Regions from separate parts of the Streptomyces lydicamycinicus genome, predicted to be linked through region 1. Evidence: riboswitches for the same ligand, from Rfam matches in the RefSeq annotation. Region 1 holds a riboswitch; each other region holds the start of a gene.
What was found. A riboswitch is a leader RNA that binds a small molecule or an ion and turns the genes downstream of it on or off. The one in region 1 is predicted to bind cyclic di-AMP.
Positions count from the first base shown of each region.

Region 2: it holds a riboswitch for cyclic di-AMP, as region 1 does, so the genes downstream of both, TU31_RS09170 (M23 family metallopeptidase) here and TU31_RS01085 (C40 family peptidase) in region 1, are expected to answer to the same signal.
Region 3: it holds a riboswitch for cyclic di-AMP, as region 1 does, so the genes downstream of both, TU31_RS19895 (transglycosylase family protein) here and TU31_RS01085 (C40 family peptidase) in region 1, are expected to answer to the same signal.
Region 4: it holds a riboswitch for cyclic di-AMP, as region 1 does, so the genes downstream of both, TU31_RS28920 (M23 family metallopeptidase) here and TU31_RS01085 (C40 family peptidase) in region 1, are expected to answer to the same signal.

Region 1 is NZ_BBNO01000001.1:248,470-253,095, reverse strand. Features, by position in the region: gene TU31_RS01095 (M23 family metallopeptidase) at 1-337, shown strand, start outside; gene pcrA (DNA helicase PcrA) at 416-2,893, opposite strand; cyclic di-AMP (ydaO/yuaA leader) riboswitch at 3,184-3,368, shown strand; gene TU31_RS01085 (C40 family peptidase) at 3,376-4,524, shown strand.
Region 2 is NZ_BBNO01000002.1:839,246-843,871, forward strand. Features, by position in the region: gene TU31_RS09160 (PP2C family protein-serine/threonine phosphatase) at 1-197, shown strand, start outside; gene TU31_RS09165 (DUF2332 domain-containing protein) at 322-1,440, opposite strand; cyclic di-AMP (ydaO/yuaA leader) riboswitch at 1,725-1,879, shown strand; gene TU31_RS09170 (M23 family metallopeptidase) at 1,891-3,000, shown strand; gene TU31_RS09175 (aldo/keto reductase) at 3,221-4,213, shown strand; gene TU31_RS39625 (hypothetical protein) at 4,314-4,626, opposite strand, start outside.
Region 3 is NZ_BBNO01000005.1:497,878-502,503, forward strand. Features, by position in the region: gene TU31_RS19885 (cytochrome P450 family protein) at 95-1,414, shown strand; gene TU31_RS19890 (transglycosylase family protein) at 1,670-2,734, shown strand; cyclic di-AMP (ydaO/yuaA leader) riboswitch at 2,986-3,156, shown strand; gene TU31_RS19895 (transglycosylase family protein) at 3,164-3,817, shown strand; gene eno (phosphopyruvate hydratase) at 4,120-4,626, shown strand, end outside.
Region 4 is NZ_BBNO01000008.1:605,288-609,913, reverse strand. Features, by position in the region: gene TU31_RS28930 (M16 family metallopeptidase) at 1-221, shown strand, start outside; gene TU31_RS28925 (M16 family metallopeptidase) at 260-1,642, shown strand; cyclic di-AMP (ydaO/yuaA leader) riboswitch at 1,854-2,009, shown strand; gene TU31_RS28920 (M23 family metallopeptidase) at 2,022-2,822, shown strand; gene TU31_RS28915 (GntR family transcriptional regulator) at 3,087-3,776, shown strand; gene TU31_RS28910 (HPr family phosphocarrier protein) at 4,095-4,376, opposite strand; gene TU31_RS28905 (bifunctional acetate--CoA ligase family protein/GNAT family N-acetyltransferase) at 4,585-4,626, shown strand, end outside.

The DNA of each region.
Region 1 (4,626 bases):
GGTGAACTGGATGTCGCTGCACACCGGTATCGACTTCCCGGTCAGCTACGGCACCCCGGTCATGTCCGCCACCGACGGCACCGTACGCACCCAGTGGAACTCCGCCTACGGCAACATGGCGATCGTGACGGCGCCCGACGGCACCGAGACGTGGTACTGCCATCTCAGCAGCACCAAGATCCGCTCCGGTTCGGTCAAGGCCGGTGACCAGATTGCCTATTCGGGCAACTCCGGCAATTCCACCGGACCGCATCTGCACTTCGAGGTGCGTCCCGGCGGCGGCGCGGCGGTCGACCCGCTGCCGTGGCTGCGCGACCACGGCCTCGACCCGAACTGACCGCCGACGACTCCGTCGAAGCCCCCGAGGCATGTGCCCGGGGGCTTCCGGCTTCCCGCTTCCCGCTTCCCGCTTCCGCTACAGCTTCTCCACCGGCGCGTACCGCAGCAGCAGCCGCTTGGGCTTCTCGCCGCCGAAGTCGATCGTCGCCTCGGCGTTGTCACCGCTGCCCTTGACGCCGACGACCGTGCCGAGGCCGAAGCTGTCGTGGGTGACGCGGTCGCCGATGGCCAGTGAGACCACCGGGCGGTCCGAGGTGCGGCGGGTCGCAAAGCCACTGGGACCCTTGGCGCGCGACGACGACAGCGAGGAGCCGAAGCCGCCTCCGCCGCCCGCCGACAGTCCGCCCATGGAGGCGGACGGCGTCGCCGGGCCCGTCCGCTTCCACTCCACGTAGTCGTCCGGGATCTCCTCCAGGAACCGGGAGGGCGGGTTGTACGAGGGCTGGCCCCAGGCGCTGCGCATCGTCGAGCGGGTGACATAGAGCCGCTCGCGGGCGCGGGTGATGCCGACATAGGCCAGCCGGCGCTCCTCCTCCAGCTCCTTGGTCTGGCCCAGCGAGCGCATGTGCGGGAAGACGCCGTCCTCCATGCCGGTCAGGAAGACCACCGGGAATTCCAGGCCCTTGGCGGTGTGCAGCGTCATGAGGGTGATGACGCCGCTGCCTTCCTCGTCCTCGTCCGGGATCTGGTCGGAGTCGGCGACCAGGGCGACCTGCTCCAGGAAGTCGGAGAGGGTGCCGGGCCCCGGGGCGGCAGCCCCTGATGTCGCAGCTTCCCCGCGGTCCTGCTCGAATTCCAGGGCGACGGCGGCGAGTTCCTGGAGGTTCTCGATCCGGGTCTCGTCCTGCGGGTCGGTGGAGGCCTGGAGCTCGGCGAGGTAGCCCGTACGCTCCAGGACCGCTTCCAGGATGGTGGCGGGGCCGGCGCCGGACTCGACGATGGTCCGTAGCTCCTCCATGAGGACGTTGAAGCGCTTGACGGCGTTGGCGGAGCGGGCCGCCATGCCGTAGGCCTCGTCGACCCGGCGCAGCGCCTGCGGGAAGGTGATCTTCTCGCGGAGGGACAGGGCGTCGATCATCGCCTCGGCGCGGTCGCCGATGCCGCGCTTGGGAACGTTGAGGATGCGGCGCAGCGGGACGGTGTCCTCGGGGTTGGCGAGCACCCGCAGATAGGCGAGCACATCGCGGACCTCCTTGCGCTCGTAGAAGCGCACACCGCCGACGACCTTGTAGGGCAGCCCGACCCGGATGAAGATCTCTTCGAAGACACGGGACTGGGCGTTGGTGCGGTAGAAGACGGCGACATCGCCGGCCCTGGCGTCCTTGGCGTCCGTCAGCCGGTCGATCTCGTCGGCGACGAACTGGGCCTCGTCGTGCTCGGTGTCGGCGACATAGCCGGTGATCTTGGGCCCGGCGCCGGCGTCCGTCCAGAGGTTCTTGGGGCGGCGGTTCTCGTTGCGCTCGATGACGGCGTTGGCGGCGGACAGGATCGTCTGCGACGAGCGGTAGTTCTGCTCCAGCAGGATCGTGGTCGCGTCCGGGTAGTCCTCCTCGAACTGGAGGATGTTGCGGATCGTGGCGCCGCGGAAGGCGTAGATCGACTGGTCGGCGTCACCGACGACGCAGAGCTCGGCGGCGGTCTCGGCGGGGCCGACCAGTTCGCGTACGAGGGTGTACTGGGCGTGGTTGGTGTCCTGGTACTCGTCGACGAGGACATGACGGAAGCGGCGGCGGTAGTGCTCGGCGACGTCCGGGAAGGCCTGGAGCAGATTGACCGTCGTCATGATGATGTCGTCGAAGTCCAGGGCGTTGGCCTCGCGCAGCCGTGCCTGGTACATCGCATACGCCTCGGCCAGCGTCTTCTCGAAGCCGTCGGCGGCCGTCCCGGCGAAGGTCTCCTCGTCGATGAGCTCGTTCTTGAGGTTGGAGATCTTCGCGCTGAAGGACTTGGGCGGGTAGCGCTTGGGGTCCAGATCCAGATCGCGGCAGACCAGGGCCATCAGGCGCTTGGAATCGGCGGCGTCGTAGATCGAGAAGGACGAGGTGAAGCCCAGCTTCTTGGACTCGCGGCGCAGGATGCGGACGCAGGCGCTGTGGAAGGTGGAGACCCACATGGCGTTCGCGCGCGGGCCGACCAGTTCCTCGACGCGCTCCTTCATCTCACCGGCGGCCTTGTTGGTGAACGTGATCGCGAGGATCTGGCCCGGGTGAACATGCCGCTCGGCGAGCAGATGCGCGATGCGGTGGGTGAGCACCCGGGTCTTGCCGGAGCCGGCGCCGGCGACGATCAGCAGCGGGCCGCCGGTGTGCACCACGGCGGCCTTCTGCTCGTCGTTGAGCCCCTCCAGCAGCGTCGCCGGGTCGATGACGGGGCGGGCGGCGCCGTCGCGGTAATACGACTCCCTGGGCACGGGCGCGTCGAACCTCCCGCCGAAGAGGTCGGCGGGGATCTCCTCCGGGGCCGGGCCGTGCTCGTCCTCGGGGGGCGGGGGGTGCTCCTCCTCGCCCTTGGGGCCGAGGTCCGCCAGGAAGCTGTCGTCAAAGAGGCTGCTCATCGCCCACCGAGTCTAGGCCGCCGCACTGACAGTCCGCCGCGGAGTGGCGGATTGCGGGCCGTCTCCGGGCGGTCCCGCGCGCAGTGCCAGGTCAGGCGGCCGGCGGCCAGGCGTCGGCTGGGGGGCGCTTCGTCTACCCGAACCCGACATCTGCCACAACAACCCCCGCATCGCGTTCAGGTCACGAAAAGGTTTCGGGCATATCGAACATCAGCCTTCACAGGAGCCACACGAGTTGGCTAACGTCCTCGCTCAGGCAGCCCGCCTCCCCGCGGACGACAGGTTCGCACGGGCCGCCGACGCCGAGTCCGGCCCTGCCCTCAGGCACCCGGAGCCGGGGACCCACCAGCACCACCGGGGTGAATCGATCCGTACGGCCGTCGCCAGTGGACGTCCGGACCGTAGGGCAAGCCTTCCGTCAGCGACACCGCCCGAACCCGACAGCTAACCCGGTAGGCGGTCCACGGAAGGAGTTGCCGGTCTTGGCGTCGCATCGCAAGCCGCGCACCAGCGTTCTCGCCTCACCCACCGGCCGTCGTACGGCGGCCGGCCTCACCACCGCCGCCCTCGCCTCGGTCACGCTGCTCTCGCAGTCCGCCGACGCGGCCCCCAGGGCGCCCAAGCCCACCGTCGAAGAGGTCAAACAGAAGGTCGACGATCTCTACCACCAGGCCGAGGTGGCCACCCAGAAATACAACGCCGCCAAGGAGCGCGCCGAGACCCAGCGCGACACCGTGGACGACCTGCTCGACGCCTCCGCCAAGCGCGCCGAGAAGATGAACGAGTCCCGGCGCCTGCTGGGCACCTTCGCCTCGGCGCAGTACCGGACCGGTGGCATGAACCCGACGGCGCAGCTGATGCTCGCCAAGGACCCGCAGCAGTTCGTCGACCGCAACCACCTCATGGAGCGGCTGACCGGCCGGCAGAAGCAGGCCGTCACCGACTACCAGGAGCAGCAGGCGGCGGCCGCCAAGCAGCGCGCCCAGGCGACCCGCAGCCTGGAGCGGTTGCAGGCGTCGCAGGCCTCCCTCAAGGAATCCAAGCGCTCCGTCCAGGACAAGCTGGCCGAGGCCCGGCAGCTGCTGTCCCGGCTGACCGCGCAGGAGAAGGCGCGGCTGGCGGAGCTGGAGCGCCAGAAGGAGGCGGCGGCCAAGCGCCGGGCCGCGGAGGAGGCGCGCAAGCAGCAGGAGCGGGAGCGCCAGCGGCAGCAGGACGGCGACGGCTCGACGGGTGGCTCGACCGGGGGCTCCACCGGTGGTGGCTCCACGGACGACTCGGCCTCCAGCAAGGGCGCCAAGGCGCTCGCCTTCGCCCGCGCCCAGATCGGCAAGCCGTATGTCTGGGGCGCGACCGGGCCCACTTCCTACGACTGCTCGGGGCTGACCCAGGCAGCATGGAAGGCGGCGGGCGTCGATCTGCCGCGGACGACCTGGGACCAGGTCAAGGTGGGCCAGCGGGTGGCCACCAAGGATCTTCAGCCCGGCGACCTGGTCTTCTTCTATGACGACATCAGCCACGTCGGCATGTACATGGGCGACGGGAAGATGGTGCACGCTCCGAAGCCGGGCGCCAGCGTCCGGGAGGAGTCGATCTACTACATGCCGATATACGGGAGCGTCCGCCCGGGCTGAGCCCGCCCCGCTCCCCCACCAGACCACCCCCCACGGTCACCCCCCACACCACCGCGCGGCCGTCGCCTCCGGATACGGAGGCGAGGACCGCGCGGTGTGCCG
Region 2 (4,626 bases), on a different contig from region 1:
TCTTCACCGACGGTGTGACCGGTGCCCGGGACCTGCTCGGCCGCTACTACAACCCGTCGGGCAAACTGCGCGGCTGCCGGTTCCCCGGCCCGGACGTCCTCGTGGACACCGTGGTTGAGGATGTGGCACGGCATACGGGCGGTGCGTCGGCCGACGACATGGCACTGCTGGCGGTGCAGCGGCCTATGGGGGTGTAGGCGGTGGCCCGTAGGAGGGCTTGGCGGGCGGGGGCCTATGGGGGCGGGACCCGCGTAGGGGGGACGGGCGGGCGTACGGCGGGCCGTACGGGAGCCGGGGAGCGCATCCGCCCCCCGGCCCCGCTCAGCGCCCCGGCGTGCCCCTCGCGCCGGAGAGGCTGTGCAGGCTCTGGCCATGCGGGCCGGTGAGCGCGACCGGGTGTCCGTCGAGCGCGAGGGTCAGGTGCAGGGCGTCGTCCGGGCGGGGCGAGTGGGGTGCGGAGTCGGTGATCCACGGCAGCACGGAGTGGTGCTCGTTGGAGATCCAGTGGCCGCCGCCGGGCCGCCCGGCGAGCAGCGACCGTACGAGACGGGCGAACTCCTCGCGGCGGGCGGGCGGGAGATAGGGCAGCACGGCGCTGTGGAAGATGACCAGCGTCGCCTCGGGCGGTGCCTCGGCGGCGAGCGCGGGCAGCTCGTCGATCAGGTCGCCGCGTACCATCCGCGGCCGCGGCGCCGGCCGCACCGTGTCAACGGCCGCGGACAGCCGTGCCGCACGCTCCCCGTCACCCGGCCATACGAGCGCCTGGAGCCAGCGCAGATCGTCCGGTTCGTCGACCGGATCGAGCGGGTCGAGGTCGATGCCGGCCCGCCAGACGATCTGCGGCAGCCGTTCGGGCAGCTCGTCGGCCGCCCCTCCCGTACGGCAGGTGAACACCAGCGGGCTCTCCGGCGCCCCCAGCTCGGCCCGGCGGCGCGGCCCGTCCTCGCCTGCGGCCTCGTACCGATAGCGATAGCGGTCGGGGTGCAGACACAGCCCCGCCGACGTGCCGGCCTCCAGCAGCGCCAGCGGCTGCGGCAGACGGGCGAGCAGCGGCAGCAGGGTGGCGCAGCGGGCCGGTTCGTTGGTCTGGGTGGCGCGCTGCATGATCACCGCGCGCACCTCGTCCCAGTGCCGGATCGTCCACTCGCGCCAGCGCCCGTACGCGGCCGCACCGCGCGGGCCCATTTCGGCGTGCGGGCCGTCGAGATAGCGGACGGCGGCGAGCAGGAGGTCCGGCTGCTGTTTGCTGCCGGCGGGCAGCGAACCGGACAGCAGATCGCAGAACTCCGGGTCCTGGCTGATCCGCGCGCTCAGCTCCTCGTGCGCGTCGGACCGGCCGCGCGCCTCCCGCCAGGAGAACTCCCGGTACCGCTCCGCCACTCCCCACGCGTAACCGGCAGCCCGTCCGGCGTTCCCGGTGTTCCCGACGTTGACGACCATGATCCGACGTTACTGCTCTCACCCTCCGTAGCTGAGGGGCACCCCTGCGCATAACGACTGGCACACAATCCGCGCGAGATCGTTTAGGGGTGGCGGGCCAACTCGCCCGGATTGCTGCCCTGCTGGCCGAAAAGACCGCGCGGCAGCTCGTGCGGAGCGCATACGGATTCGTGGGAACGCTTGGAATTCGGTCGCCGTCTCTATTACTGTCCGATAACGCAGCGCGGTCGTCCCAGCCGTCGCCCGAGGCGGCACCGCGCGCCGACGCCGAATCCCGCACGCGCTTTTCACGCACCCCCAAGCACTTCGAACTGCACCAAGGGAACCGGGGAACCACTTCCTTGGGGTGAATCGGACGCCCTCCGCCAGCGGGCGTCCGTAGGAGACCTTCCTGCTCCGAACCCGTCAGCTAACCCGGTAGGCGAGAAGGAAGGAAAGGAGTGCGCCCCCGTGGCGTCCAACAGGCCTACCCCCGAGGACCCGACCGCCTACGCGCTCGATGACCGAGGTGCCTTCGCCGGCCCCGGCGTCGATGACGGCGACGGACCGTGGGAGGAATGGAATCCCACCGAGGAATCCACCCGTTCCGTTCGAGGCAAGCACCGCGTCGCCAAGCAGCGCGGCGGTGGATTCGCCCGCAGCGGCACCGTCCTGGGTGTCGGAGTCATCGCGGCGGTCGGTGCGAGCGGAATGGCCTCGGCCGAGGACCGTCCGCCGGTGCCGATCTCGATGCCCGACATCGGCGGCATGGCCGACGACCTCTCCGAGAAGCTGCCGGACGCCAAGGAGCTTCCCGGCATCGGCGAGCTGATATCCGACGAGGACTCCGCGGCCACCGACGCCGCCTCGGCTCCCGCCGACGGCGCGGCCACTGTCGCTTCCACGCGGACGGGCGCGGACACGGGTAACGCCGCGGGCGCCGGTGAGGCGCTGCGCAGCCGCATCCTCCAGCAGGCCGACGCGCAGCAGGGCAGCGCCGAGCAGGAGGCCCGCGACGCCGCCGAAAAGGCCGCTGTCCAGCAGGCCGCAACGGAAGCCGCCGCCCACCAGAAGTCGGCCGAAAAGGCCGCAGCAGCCAAGAAGGCGGCCGAGATGGAGGCCAAGCGCAAGGCGGAGGAAGCGGCCCGGCGGAAGGCGGAGGCCGAGCGCCTCGCCGAACTGGCGAAGAGCTTCATCGCCCCCGTGTCCTCCTACACGCTCACCGCCAGCTTCGGCCAGGCCGGCGACCGCTGGGCCGCCGACCACACCGGACAGGACTTCGCCGCGCCGACCGGCACCCCCGTCAAGGCGGTGCACTCCGGCACCATCACCCAGGCCGGCTGGGCGGGCTCTTACGGCTACCGCATCGTCCTCACCCTCGACGACGGCACCGAACTCTGGTTCTGCCACCTGTCCTCGATGGTGAAGACCTCCGGCAAGGTCAACACCGGCGACGTCATCGGCCGCGTCGGCGCCACCGGCAACGTCACCGGCCCCCACCTCCACCTGGAGGTGCGCCCCGACGCCGGCGACCCGATCGACCCGATGCCGTGGCTGCGCGATCATGGGCTCAGCGTGTGACGGACGGCGTGTGTGCGTGACCGACGGGGACCGTGCATGGCCGATGGCCTCAACGTATGAGCGGCTACATGGGCGCATGATCGACGGCCTCAACGCATGAGCGGCGACATGGGTGCCTGAACACCGACCTCAATCGGTGTGCATCTGACGGGAGTTGCCTGTACGCGCACCGGGGGAAGAGGACGGAATAACTCCTCTTCCCCCGACGCTGCAACAACGTATGACCGCCGCACACAGCGCTCCAGACATCGCAGGCAATCCCGGCCCCCGAAGCCCCCTCGGCCGCAGGCCCCTCGGCTCGCTCTCCGTCTCCCCGCTGTCCCTCGGGGGCAATGTCTTCGGCTGGACGGCCGACGAAGCGACGTCCTTCGCCGTGCTCGACGCGTATGTGGCGGGCGGCGGCAATTTCATCGACACCGCCGACGCCTACTCGTACTGGGTCCCCGGCAACGAGGGCGGCGAATCCGAGACCGTCATCGGCAACTGGCTGGCCTCCCGCGGCAATCGCTCCGAGGTCGTCATCGCCACCAAGGTCGGCGCCCTCCCCGGTTACAAGGGCCTGTCCCCCGCCACCATCAAGTCCGCGGTCGACGCCTCGCTGACCCGTCTGCGCACCGACTACATCGACCTCTACTACACCCACTACGACGACGAGTCGGTCGAGGTCCCGGAGTTCCTCACCGCCCTCGACGACCTCGTCCGGGCCGGCAAGGTCCGCGAGATCGCCGCCTCCAACATCTCGGCGCAGCGCCTGGAGGAGTCCCTGGCCTGCTCGGCCCGCGAGGGCCTGGCCCGCTATGTCGCCCTCCAGCCCCACTACAACCTGGTCTCCCGCGACACCTACGAGGGCGAACTCGCCGAGGTCGCCGCCCGCCACGACCTGGCCGCCGTGCCGTACTACGCCCTCGCCTCCGGCTTCCTGACCGGCAAGTACCGCCCGGGGACCCATGTCGACAGCGCCCGCTCGGGAGGCGCCGCCAAGTACGTGGACACCGACCGCGGCCGCCGCGTCCTCCAGGCCCTCGACACCGTCGCCACCGCCCACCGCGCCGAACCCGCCACCATCGCCCTCGCCTGGCTCACCGCCCAGCCCACCGTCGCAGCACCGATCGCGAGCGCCCGCACGGTGGAACAGCTCCCGGCACTACTGGCGGTGGGCGATGTGACCCTGACGGAGGACGAACTCAAGCTGCTGGATGAGGCTTCGGCCTGATGTAATCGGGCCTTCAACAAGGTTGTGGGGTGGTGGCGTTGGAACCTTGCGTCCCACCCCACCTGTCGGCGTCATGGCGTGCGGTCGTGACGTTTCGCTGTCACGTGGTGCCGTCGCACCGCCGATGGTCCACCGCCACCCACGAAGCGAGTGCCATCCCACCCGCCACCGCGAACACCGAAGGCCACGCCCCGATCTTCTTCGCCAACGGATGCGACCCGGCAAACGCGGCGACATACATTCCGCACAATGCCGCAGCTGTTGCCCCTCCGGCCTGTCGCTCCCACTCCTTGGCCGCAACGGCCCCGGCCGCCGCCAGCGCCATACCCCCGAGCGGCCGCTTCTTGCTCCAGCGAGCCACACCGTAGCCACCTACCAGGCCACTTGCTGCAACCACTGCTGTGGGAATCCGG
Region 3 (4,626 bases), on a different contig from region 1:
CGCGGCGCACGACGGGACTGCGACGACAGGCCCTGGCCGGGCCCCGCCCGGTACGCGGGCGCGCCGTTGTGCGCCCAGCGGTTACGGTCGGAAGGTGCACGACAAGCCCCACACCACCGCCGCCGACGCCCCCGCGGGCTGCCCCGCCGCCGGGCCCGCCCCCGCGCTGTTCACCTGGGAGTTCGCCTCCGACCCGTACCCCGCGTACGCCTGGCTGCGCGAGCATGCGCCGGTGCACCGGACCGAGCTGCCCAGCGGTGTCGAGGCGTGGCTGGTCACGCGGTACACGGAGGCGCGGCAGGCGCTCGCCGACGCCCGGCTGTCCAAGAACCCGGTCCATCACAGCGAGGCCGCGCACGGCAAGGGCAAGGTCGGCATCCCGGGGGAGCGCAGCGCCAACCTGATGACGCATCTGCTCAACATCGACCCCCCGGACCACACCCGGCTGCGCCGGCTGGTCTCGAAGGCGTTCACCCCGCGCCGGGTCGCCGCCTTCGCCCCGCGGGTCCAGGAGCTGACCGACCGGCTCATCGACGCCATGATCGCCAAACCGGGCGGCGCCGGGGAGGCCGACCTGATCCATGAGTTCGCCTTCCCGCTGCCCATCTACGCGATCTGCGATCTGCTGGGGGTGCCGCGCGAGGACCAGGACGACTTCCGGGACTGGGCGGGCATGATGATCCGGCACGGCGGAGGGCCGCGCGGCGGCGTCGCCCGCTCCGTGAAGAAGATGCGCGGCTATCTCGCCGAGCTGATCCACCGCAAGCGCGCGTCGCTGGGCGACACCGCCGAGGCGGACGAGGATCTGATCTCCGCCCTGATCAGGGCCTCCGACCACGGGGAGCATCTGACCGAGAACGAGGCCGCAGCGATGGCCTTCATCCTGCTCTTCGCGGGCTTCGAGACCACCGTCAACCTCATCGGCAACGGCATCTACGCGCTGCTGCGCCACCCCGCCCAGCGGGAGCTGCTCCAGAAGTCGATCGCGGCGGGCGACACCGAGCTGCTCGCCACCGGCATCGAGGAACTGCTCCGCTACGACGGCCCCGTGGAGCTGGCGACCTGGCGGTTCGCGACCGAGGAGCTGACGCTCGGCGGGCAGCGGATCGCCGAGGGGGACCCGGTCCTGGTGGTGCTGGCCGCCGCCGACCGCGATCCGGCACGCTTCGACGAGCCGGATGTGCTCGATCTGACCCGGCGTGACAACCAGCATCTGGGATACGGGCACGGCATCCACTACTGCCTGGGCGCGCCGCTCGCCCGGCTCGAAGGACAGACCGCGCTGGCGACCCTGCTGACCCGGCTCCCGGACATCCGGCTTGCGGTGGAACCGGATGATTTGCGCTGGCGCGGCGGACTCATCATGCGCGGACTGCGTTCACTTCCGGTGGAGTTCACTCCGGATCGGCCCTGACCAGCGACAAGACAAAATGTGACGCAGAGTCAACCGCGTGACCATTACGTGATCCGCACTACACCGACTTGTGACTACCCGAGACCCCGGCTACCTTTCGACCCGACGATCGACTGGCTTCACTCGATCGGTCGAAGCGGTGATGTGGGGGACCGGTGTAACGGTGCCGCTCGCGTGCGTCGGCCGGCCGGAGGCTCCGTCGAGCAGCTCGAAGAGCTCGTCGAACAACTCAACCGCCGCGCGAAAGGCATCCGCATGCGTTCCGGGAACGGCCGACATCGTCGCCCCCGTCAGGCACCGGCCATCTTTGTCACGGCGGGAGTGACCGGCGCCGGCTTCGCCCTCCCCCTCCTCGGGGCGAGCGGCGCACACGCCGCCGACACCGCGACCTGGGACAAGGTCGCCCAGTGCGAGAGCGCCGGCGTGTGGAGCGCCGCCTCGGGCAACGGCTACTACGGCGGCCTCCAGCTGACCCAGGAGATGTGGGACAACTACGGCGGCTCGGCCTACGCCTCGCGGCCCGACTACGCCAGTCGCTCCCAGCAGATCGCCGTGGCCGAGTCGATCCTCGACGACCGCGGGCCGGACGCCTGGCCGAGCTGCGCCGTGAACGCGGGGCTGACCGGCGACGGCAAGGCCCCGGATGTCGACCCGGGCAGCACCAGCACCCCCGCACCCGACCCGTCGGACTCCCAGGGCTCCCTCGACCCCTGGGACACCTCCGGTTCGTCCCGGTCGCACGACGACGGGGACTCCGCCGGGCAGGACGACGCGCCGCGCGACGAGCACGGCGACGCGGACAGGCGGCCGTCCGACGCGACGCCCTCGCCCGACCCCTCGGACTCCGGCGAGCCCGGCGACGCGTCCACGAGCCCGGAGCCGTCCGACCCGGCGACGCCCGGCGACCGGGACGACGACCCGTCGCGGTCCGCCGACCCGTCCGAGGACGACCCGTCCGGCAGCCCCTCCACGGACCCGTCCGAGGACGGCAGCCGTACGGACAGCACCGGCACGCCGCACAAGGTGCCCACCAAGGGCAAGCACCGCGGCGAGGCGGGCGACGAGGGCGCCAAGGGCAGCGACGACGGCAGGTCCGGCGGCCGGCACGCCTCGCGGGGCGACGACGCGCACCGTACGGGCCCGGCGGCCGACGGCGACTACACGGTGCGCCCGGGTGACAGCCTGTCAGCCATCGCCGTGGCTCACCGGCTGCCCGGGGGATGGAGCGCGCTGTACGACCGCAACGAGGGCGTCATCGGGTCCGACGCGGACCTGATCCAGCCCGGCCAGCAGCTCGATCTCGGGCGGAACGCGGGGTAGTTCGGCACCCTTCGCCCTCTTTTGGGAAAGTGAGACAAGGGTCTCGTTGACTCCGGTGGGGTCCGGTCTGCGCAACACCGGCATACCGGGCCTCACCTGCGGATATGTAACCAACCCGTGATCAAAAACGGTCAACTTGGTTCAGATGGTGGGGTTTGAACCCCAAGGGCATTACTGCTTAACGTCAGGATCGCTCGCCAAAGCGGGCCCTTCGATCACACGCCGAATCCTGCCGGTGGTCGAAGGCACTTGACGCGCAAGCGCCGAAGGCAGGAGCGGGGGACCCAGGATTTGTGCCGGCCCCGCCCGTGAAAACGGGTCAACCGGCTTGGGGTGAAGCCACGTGCGTCCTGCGCACACGGCCGGGCGACTCATCAGTCCGAACCCGACAGCTCACCTCGCAGGCGTCGGTGAGGAAACGAACGAACCATGCTGATCTTCAAGGGCAAGCACCGTCGTCCCTCCAAGGCCGTCCGCGTCGCCACCCTCGCCGGTGTCGCCGGTGCCGCCGTGGCCGTGCCGCTGATGGGCGCCACCTCCGCCTCCGCCGCCTCCGTCGCCACCTGGGACAAGGTCGCCCAGTGCGAGTCCGGCGGCAACTGGTCGATCAACACCGGTAACGGCTACTACGGTGGCCTCCAGTTCTCCAACTCCAGCTGGGCCGCCGCCGGTGGCACCCAGTACGCGCCGCGCGCCGACCTGGCCAGCAAGGCCCAGCAGATCGCCGCCGCCGAGAAGCTCCTCGCCATCCAGGGCCCGGGCGCCTGGTCCTGCGCCGGTGCGGGCAACCTGACCGCCGGTGGTCCGTCCCCCGACGTCGACACCTCCACGCAGACCAAGTCCGCGCCGAAGCAGGAGTCGGCCGAGCCGGAGGCCAAGAAGGCCCCGTCCGAGGACCGTGCCTCGCGGTCCGCCGAGCGCAAGTCCACCGGTCACGGCAACTACACCGTCAAGGCGGGCGACACCCTCGCCAAGATCGCCAAGGCCCACGGCACCGACTGGAAGTCCGTCTACAAGGCCAACAAGTCGGTCATCGGCGGCAACCCGAACCTGATCATCCCGGGTCAGCAGCTCAACGTCTGAGCCGGAGCTCACCGGGGCTCCTGAGGGCCCGAGCGGCGGGCCCCTCTTTCCTCCGTGAGACCGCCCCGTCACGGCGCGCCCTTCCCCCCAGCGCGCCGTGGCGGGGCTTCTCGTGTCCCGGACCGCTCCCAAGCCCCCCGGCCGCCGGCAGGCCGCTGACCGGCACTGTTCCGCCACGTTTCCCCTTCGGCGAACAATGTGCCAAACGTCCCGCGAACTGGGCCTTTGGGCAGGTTTTCGGGGGTGTTCCGTCCCACGGAGCGGGCCAAGGGCAGGCGGACGAGCCCGGGGCCGTTAGGCTCATGCGCAGAACGCCAGACACCCACGAAGGAGACAACGTGCCGTCGATCGACGTCGTCGTAGCCCGCGAAATTCTCGACTCGCGAGGTAATCCCACGGTCGAGGTCGAGGTCGGCCTCGACGACGGCAGCACCGGCCGTGCCGCCGTCCCGTCCGGCGCCTCCACCGGCGCCTTCGAGGCCATCGAGCTCCGCGACGGCGACCCGAACCGCTACCTCGGCAAGGGCGTCGAGAAGGCCGTCCTGGCCGTCATCGAGCAGATCGGCCCGGAGCTCGTCGGCTACGACGCGACCGAGCAGCGGCTGATCGACCAGGCGATGTTCGACCTGGACGCCACCGACAACAAGGGCTCGCTCGGCGCCAACGCCATCCTCGGCGTCTCCCTCGCCGTCGCGCACGCCGCCTCCGAGGCCAGCGACCTCCCGCTGTTCCGCTACCTCGGCGGCCCGAACGCGCACGTGCTGCCCGTCCCGATGATGAACATCCTGAACGGCGGCTCGCACGCCGAC
Region 4 (4,626 bases), on a different contig from region 1:
CGGTCAGCGGCCGCGCCGACGAACTGTGCCGCTTCGCCGTCCTGTTCGGTGACCCGCAGCTCGCGCTGACCGCCGTCCAGCGCGTGCTGGACATCACCCCGGAGGAGGTGCAGGCCGTCGCCAAGGCCCGGCTGCGCCCCGACAACCGCGCGGTGCTCGTCTACGAGCCCACCGAGCCGACCGACGCCGCCGACACCGAGGAAGGGGAGGCGGACCAGTGAGCGACGCCACCACCCACGCCGATTCCCCCGTGAGCACCATGGACTTCCACCCGCAGCCCCAGGGGGGCGCACCCAAGCCGTGGGCCTTCCCTGCCCCCGAGCGCAGCCAACTGCCCAACGGGCTCACCCTCCTGACGAGCCACCGTCCCGGCCAGCAGGTCGTCGCCGTCGAGATCAACCTCGTCGCGCCGCTGGACGCCGAACCCGAGGGCCTGGACGGCGTCGCCACGATCATGGCGCGTGCGCTGTCCGAAGGGACCGACACGCTCGACGCGGAGGAGTTCGCCGCCGAGCTGGAACGCTGCGGCGCCACCCTGGACGCGCACGCCGACCACCCCGGTGTACGGGTCTCCCTCGAGGTGCCGGTGTCCCGGCTGAACCGTGCGCTCGGCCTGCTCGCCGACGCGCTGCGGGCGCCCGCCTTCCCGGAGAGCGAGGTCGAGCGGCTGGTCCGCAACCGCCTCGACGAGATTCCGCACGAGCTCGCCAACCCGGCCCGCCGCGCCGCGATGTCGCTGTCCAAGGAGCTGTTCCCGGCCACCGCCCGCATGTCGCGGCCCCGGCAGGGCACCGAGGAGACCGTCGCGCGTATCGACGCCGCGGCCGTCCGTGCCTTCTACGACGCCCATGTACGGCCCGCCACGGCCACCGCCGTAGTGGTCGGTGACCTCACCGGCGTCGACCTCGACGCGGCGCTCGCCGGCACCCTCGGCGCCTGGACCGGCTCCACGGCTGAGCCGCTGACGGCCGCGCCGATCGTCGCCGACGACACCGGCCGGGTGGTGATCGTGGACCGCCCCGGGGCCGTCCAGACACAGCTGCTCATCGGCCGTATCGGTGCCGACCGGCACGACCGGGTGTGGCCCGCGCAGGTCCTCGGCACGTACTGCCTGGGCGGCACCCTCACCTCCCGTCTGGACCGCGTGCTGCGGGAGGAGAAGGGCTACACCTACGGGGTGCGGGCCTTCGGCCAGGTCTTGCGCTCCACCGCCCCCAGCTCCCCGGAGGGCTCCACGGGCGCCGCGCTGCTCGCCATCAGCGGCTCGGTGGACACCGGCTCCACCGGCCCGGCGCTCGAGGACCTGTGGAAGGTGCTGCGCACCCTCGCGGCAGAGGGGCTGACGGACGAGGAGCGGGATGTCGCCGTGCAGAACCTCGTCGGGGTCGCGCCGCTGAAGTACGAGACCGCGGCGGCTGTCGCGGGCACCCTCGCCGACCAGGTGGAGCAGCAGCTGCCGGACGACTTCCAGGCGCAGCTGTACGCCCGCCTCGCGGAGACCGGCACGGTCGAGGCGACCGCGGCGGCGGTCAACGCCTTCCCCGTGGACCGGCTGGTGACGGTCCTGGTGGGCGATGCGGCACAGATCGCCGAACCGGTCAAGGCGCTGGGCATCGGAGAGGTGACCGTCGTCAGCGGCTAGTCCGGCCGGGGTGACGGAAGGTCATATATCGACATGCGGCTCCCGTGGTGCTTTTCGGCCACGGGAGCCGCCGTATGTCCGGTTTATCGCGGCTGGTGCCCCGGTTCTTGTGGCATCCCGCACAAAAAAGCTGATCTGTTTGCCGATTGAAAGTTGCCCCGTTTAGCGTCAGTCCGGCTGTTCGTCACAAGTCCGCCACAACAGTGGCACCGGGCAGCCATCGCCGAGTCCCCGTACGGCGCGAGCCAGGGGAGCCGGGGACCCATATGTCCCTTGGGGTGAATCGGACTCCTCTCCGAGGAGTCCGTAGGAGACCTTCCTGCTCCGAACCCGTCAGCTAACCCGGTAGGCGAGAAGGAGGGAAAGGACAAGCCAGCACATGGCGTTCATCCGTGCCACCGGGAAGCACCGTCGCACGAGCCGTCCCGTCAAGACGGGCCGCAACATCGCCGGCATAGCCACCCTCGCGGCCGGTGGTGTGGTCGCTTCCGTGGCCTCGCCGGCGCTGGCCGCGACGGACGAGGCACGCCCGCACGACACCGGGCTCCAGCAGGCCGTCGTGCTGGGGGACGAGCTCGCCAGCCGGGTCGAGGCCCAGGCCGACGCGCAGCAGGCCGACGCGGAGATCGCCGCGGCGAGGGCGAAGGCCGAGGCCGTCGCCAAGAAGCAGGCCGACGAGGCCAAGCGGCGTGCCGAGGCGGCGAAGAAGAAGGCCAAGGCCGCCCACGAGGCCAAGGTGCGCGCCGCCCGCGACGCGGAGCGCAAGCGCCTCAACGCCTTTGTCGCCCCGATTGCCGACTCCTACGTCTCCACCTCCTACAAGGCCTCCAGCGGCCTGTGGTCCTCCGGCAGCCACACCGGCATCGACTTCCACGCCGCCTCCGGCACCAGCGTCCACGCGGTCGGCTCGGGCACCGTCGTCGAGGCCGGCTGGGGCGGCTCGTACGGCAACAACATCGTGATCAAGATGAACGACGGCACGTACACCCAGTACGGCCATCTGTCGTCGCTCGGTGTCTCGGTCGGCCAGCAGGTCACCCCGGGCCAGCAGATCGGCCTCTCCGGCGCCACTGGCAACGTCACCGGCCCGCACCTGCACTTCGAGGCCCGCACCGGCGCCGACTACGGCTCGGACATCGACCCGGTCGCCTACCTGCGCGGGCACGGCGTCAACGTCTGATCCCGCGCCCTGTCGGTGCCGCGCCCCCCCACTGGCCAGCACCACACGCCGAGCGTCCTTCGGAGCCCCGGTCCCACGGCCGGGGCTCCGGCGTATCCGGAGGGCGGCGAGCGCGCACGGGTTGCGCTGACGGCCCGCTACTTCCGGCCAAAAATTATCCATGAATAACCAGGCGCCGTCGGAAAAGCCGTGCCGGTCGAATAGAGTCACGGAAAAGCCGCCGACCGGCGGCGTTTCCAGGGGATTACGGCGGAGGCACGGAAGATGCGAGGCCATATTTCCGCGCATGCGGTGTGCACGGCGATTCGCGACGACATTGTCTCCGGTGCGCTGGCGCCGGGGAGCCGGCTGATCGAGGAGATCCTGGCGGCCCGTTACGGTGTCTCCAGAGTGCCGGTGCGCGAAGCGCTGCGCACCCTTCAGTCCGAGGGCTTCGTCACCACACGCCACCACGCGGGCGCCTGCGTCGCCGAACCCACCGAGCAGGAAGCCGCCGATCTCCTGGACATCCGGGCCCTGTTGGAGCCGCTGGGCGCCGCCCGCGCGGCCGCCCGCCGCAGCCCGGCCCACCTCAAGGTGCTCCGCGGCCTGGTACGCCTCGGCCGCGAGCGGGCCCGTCACGGCAACCCCGCGGATCTGCGCCAACTGGACGGCTGGTTCCACGAAACGCTCGCCCAGGCGGTCGGCAGCCCCAGCCTGACGGCGCTGCTGACCCAGCTGCGGCGCAAGATCGAGTGGATGTACACGGTGGAACTGCCGTCCCGGCCCGGCGAGTCCTGGGACGAACACGGCGCGGTGCTGGACGCGGTGGCGCGGGGAGACGCGGAACGGGCGCGCGCCCTGATGGCGGCTCATGTCGAGCGCTCGCTTCCGGTCTACCGGCTGCGGCGCCCCGCCGCCCCCGAGGTGAGGGATCCGAAACGGCCCGTCAACACGGCACGCGTCCGCCCTTAACAATCGCCCCGTATACAAAGAGGCGCGAAATCGGCAGCCGTGGCGCGTGGCGGTGCGTTATTCGAATCCGAGCCTGCATTTGGCATGCCGATTTTCATCGGCGTCGCGTGCGCTTAATGGTGTGCGCTTTTTCGGAGTACCCCGGATGGCGTTCGCCGCTGATCCCGGTTATCGGTTGCCATCGCCCCCGGATGGGGGTCGCCCCGGAATTCCCGTGCATCCCTCCCGCAACGGAAGGCGCGCAGCGAAACGGCCCCGCAGTGGCAACCGATGGTCACCACTGCGGGGCCGCCGCATGCAGCAGAGGTCCTGGCGGACTCAGACGGTCTCGGGGAGCTCCTCGAGACCCTCGGCGACGAGCTTGGCGAGACGGTCGAGCGCCGCCTCGGCGCCCTCGGCGTCGGAGGCCAGCACGATCTCCTCGCCACCCTGGGCGCCGAGACCGAGGACCGCCAGCATGGAGGCCGCGTTGACGGGGTTGCCATCGGCCTTGGCGATCGTCATCGGGACGCCGGAGGCGGTGGCCGCACGGACGAAGATCGACGCGGGACGGGCGTGCAGGCCCTCGGCCCAACCGACATTGACGCGGCGCTCTGCCATGGTGTTGCCCTTCAAAGTCGTGACAGTTGTCTAGACCAGTCTCTCACGCTGCCGGGTGTGGTCCGCCAGCCCTGCGTTCCGGCCCGCGCGGCCGTGAGGCCCTTGGGAGGCCCGGCGGGCCGTACGTCCTACGGGGTCGCAGCCTGCCCCGCACCCCGAGCGTACGCGCGCCGGGTCGGTTGTCGGTGGCCGGTCGTACGCTGTCCGCATGCAGACGCCGCCGGAGCACGCATACCCGACCCACTGGGAA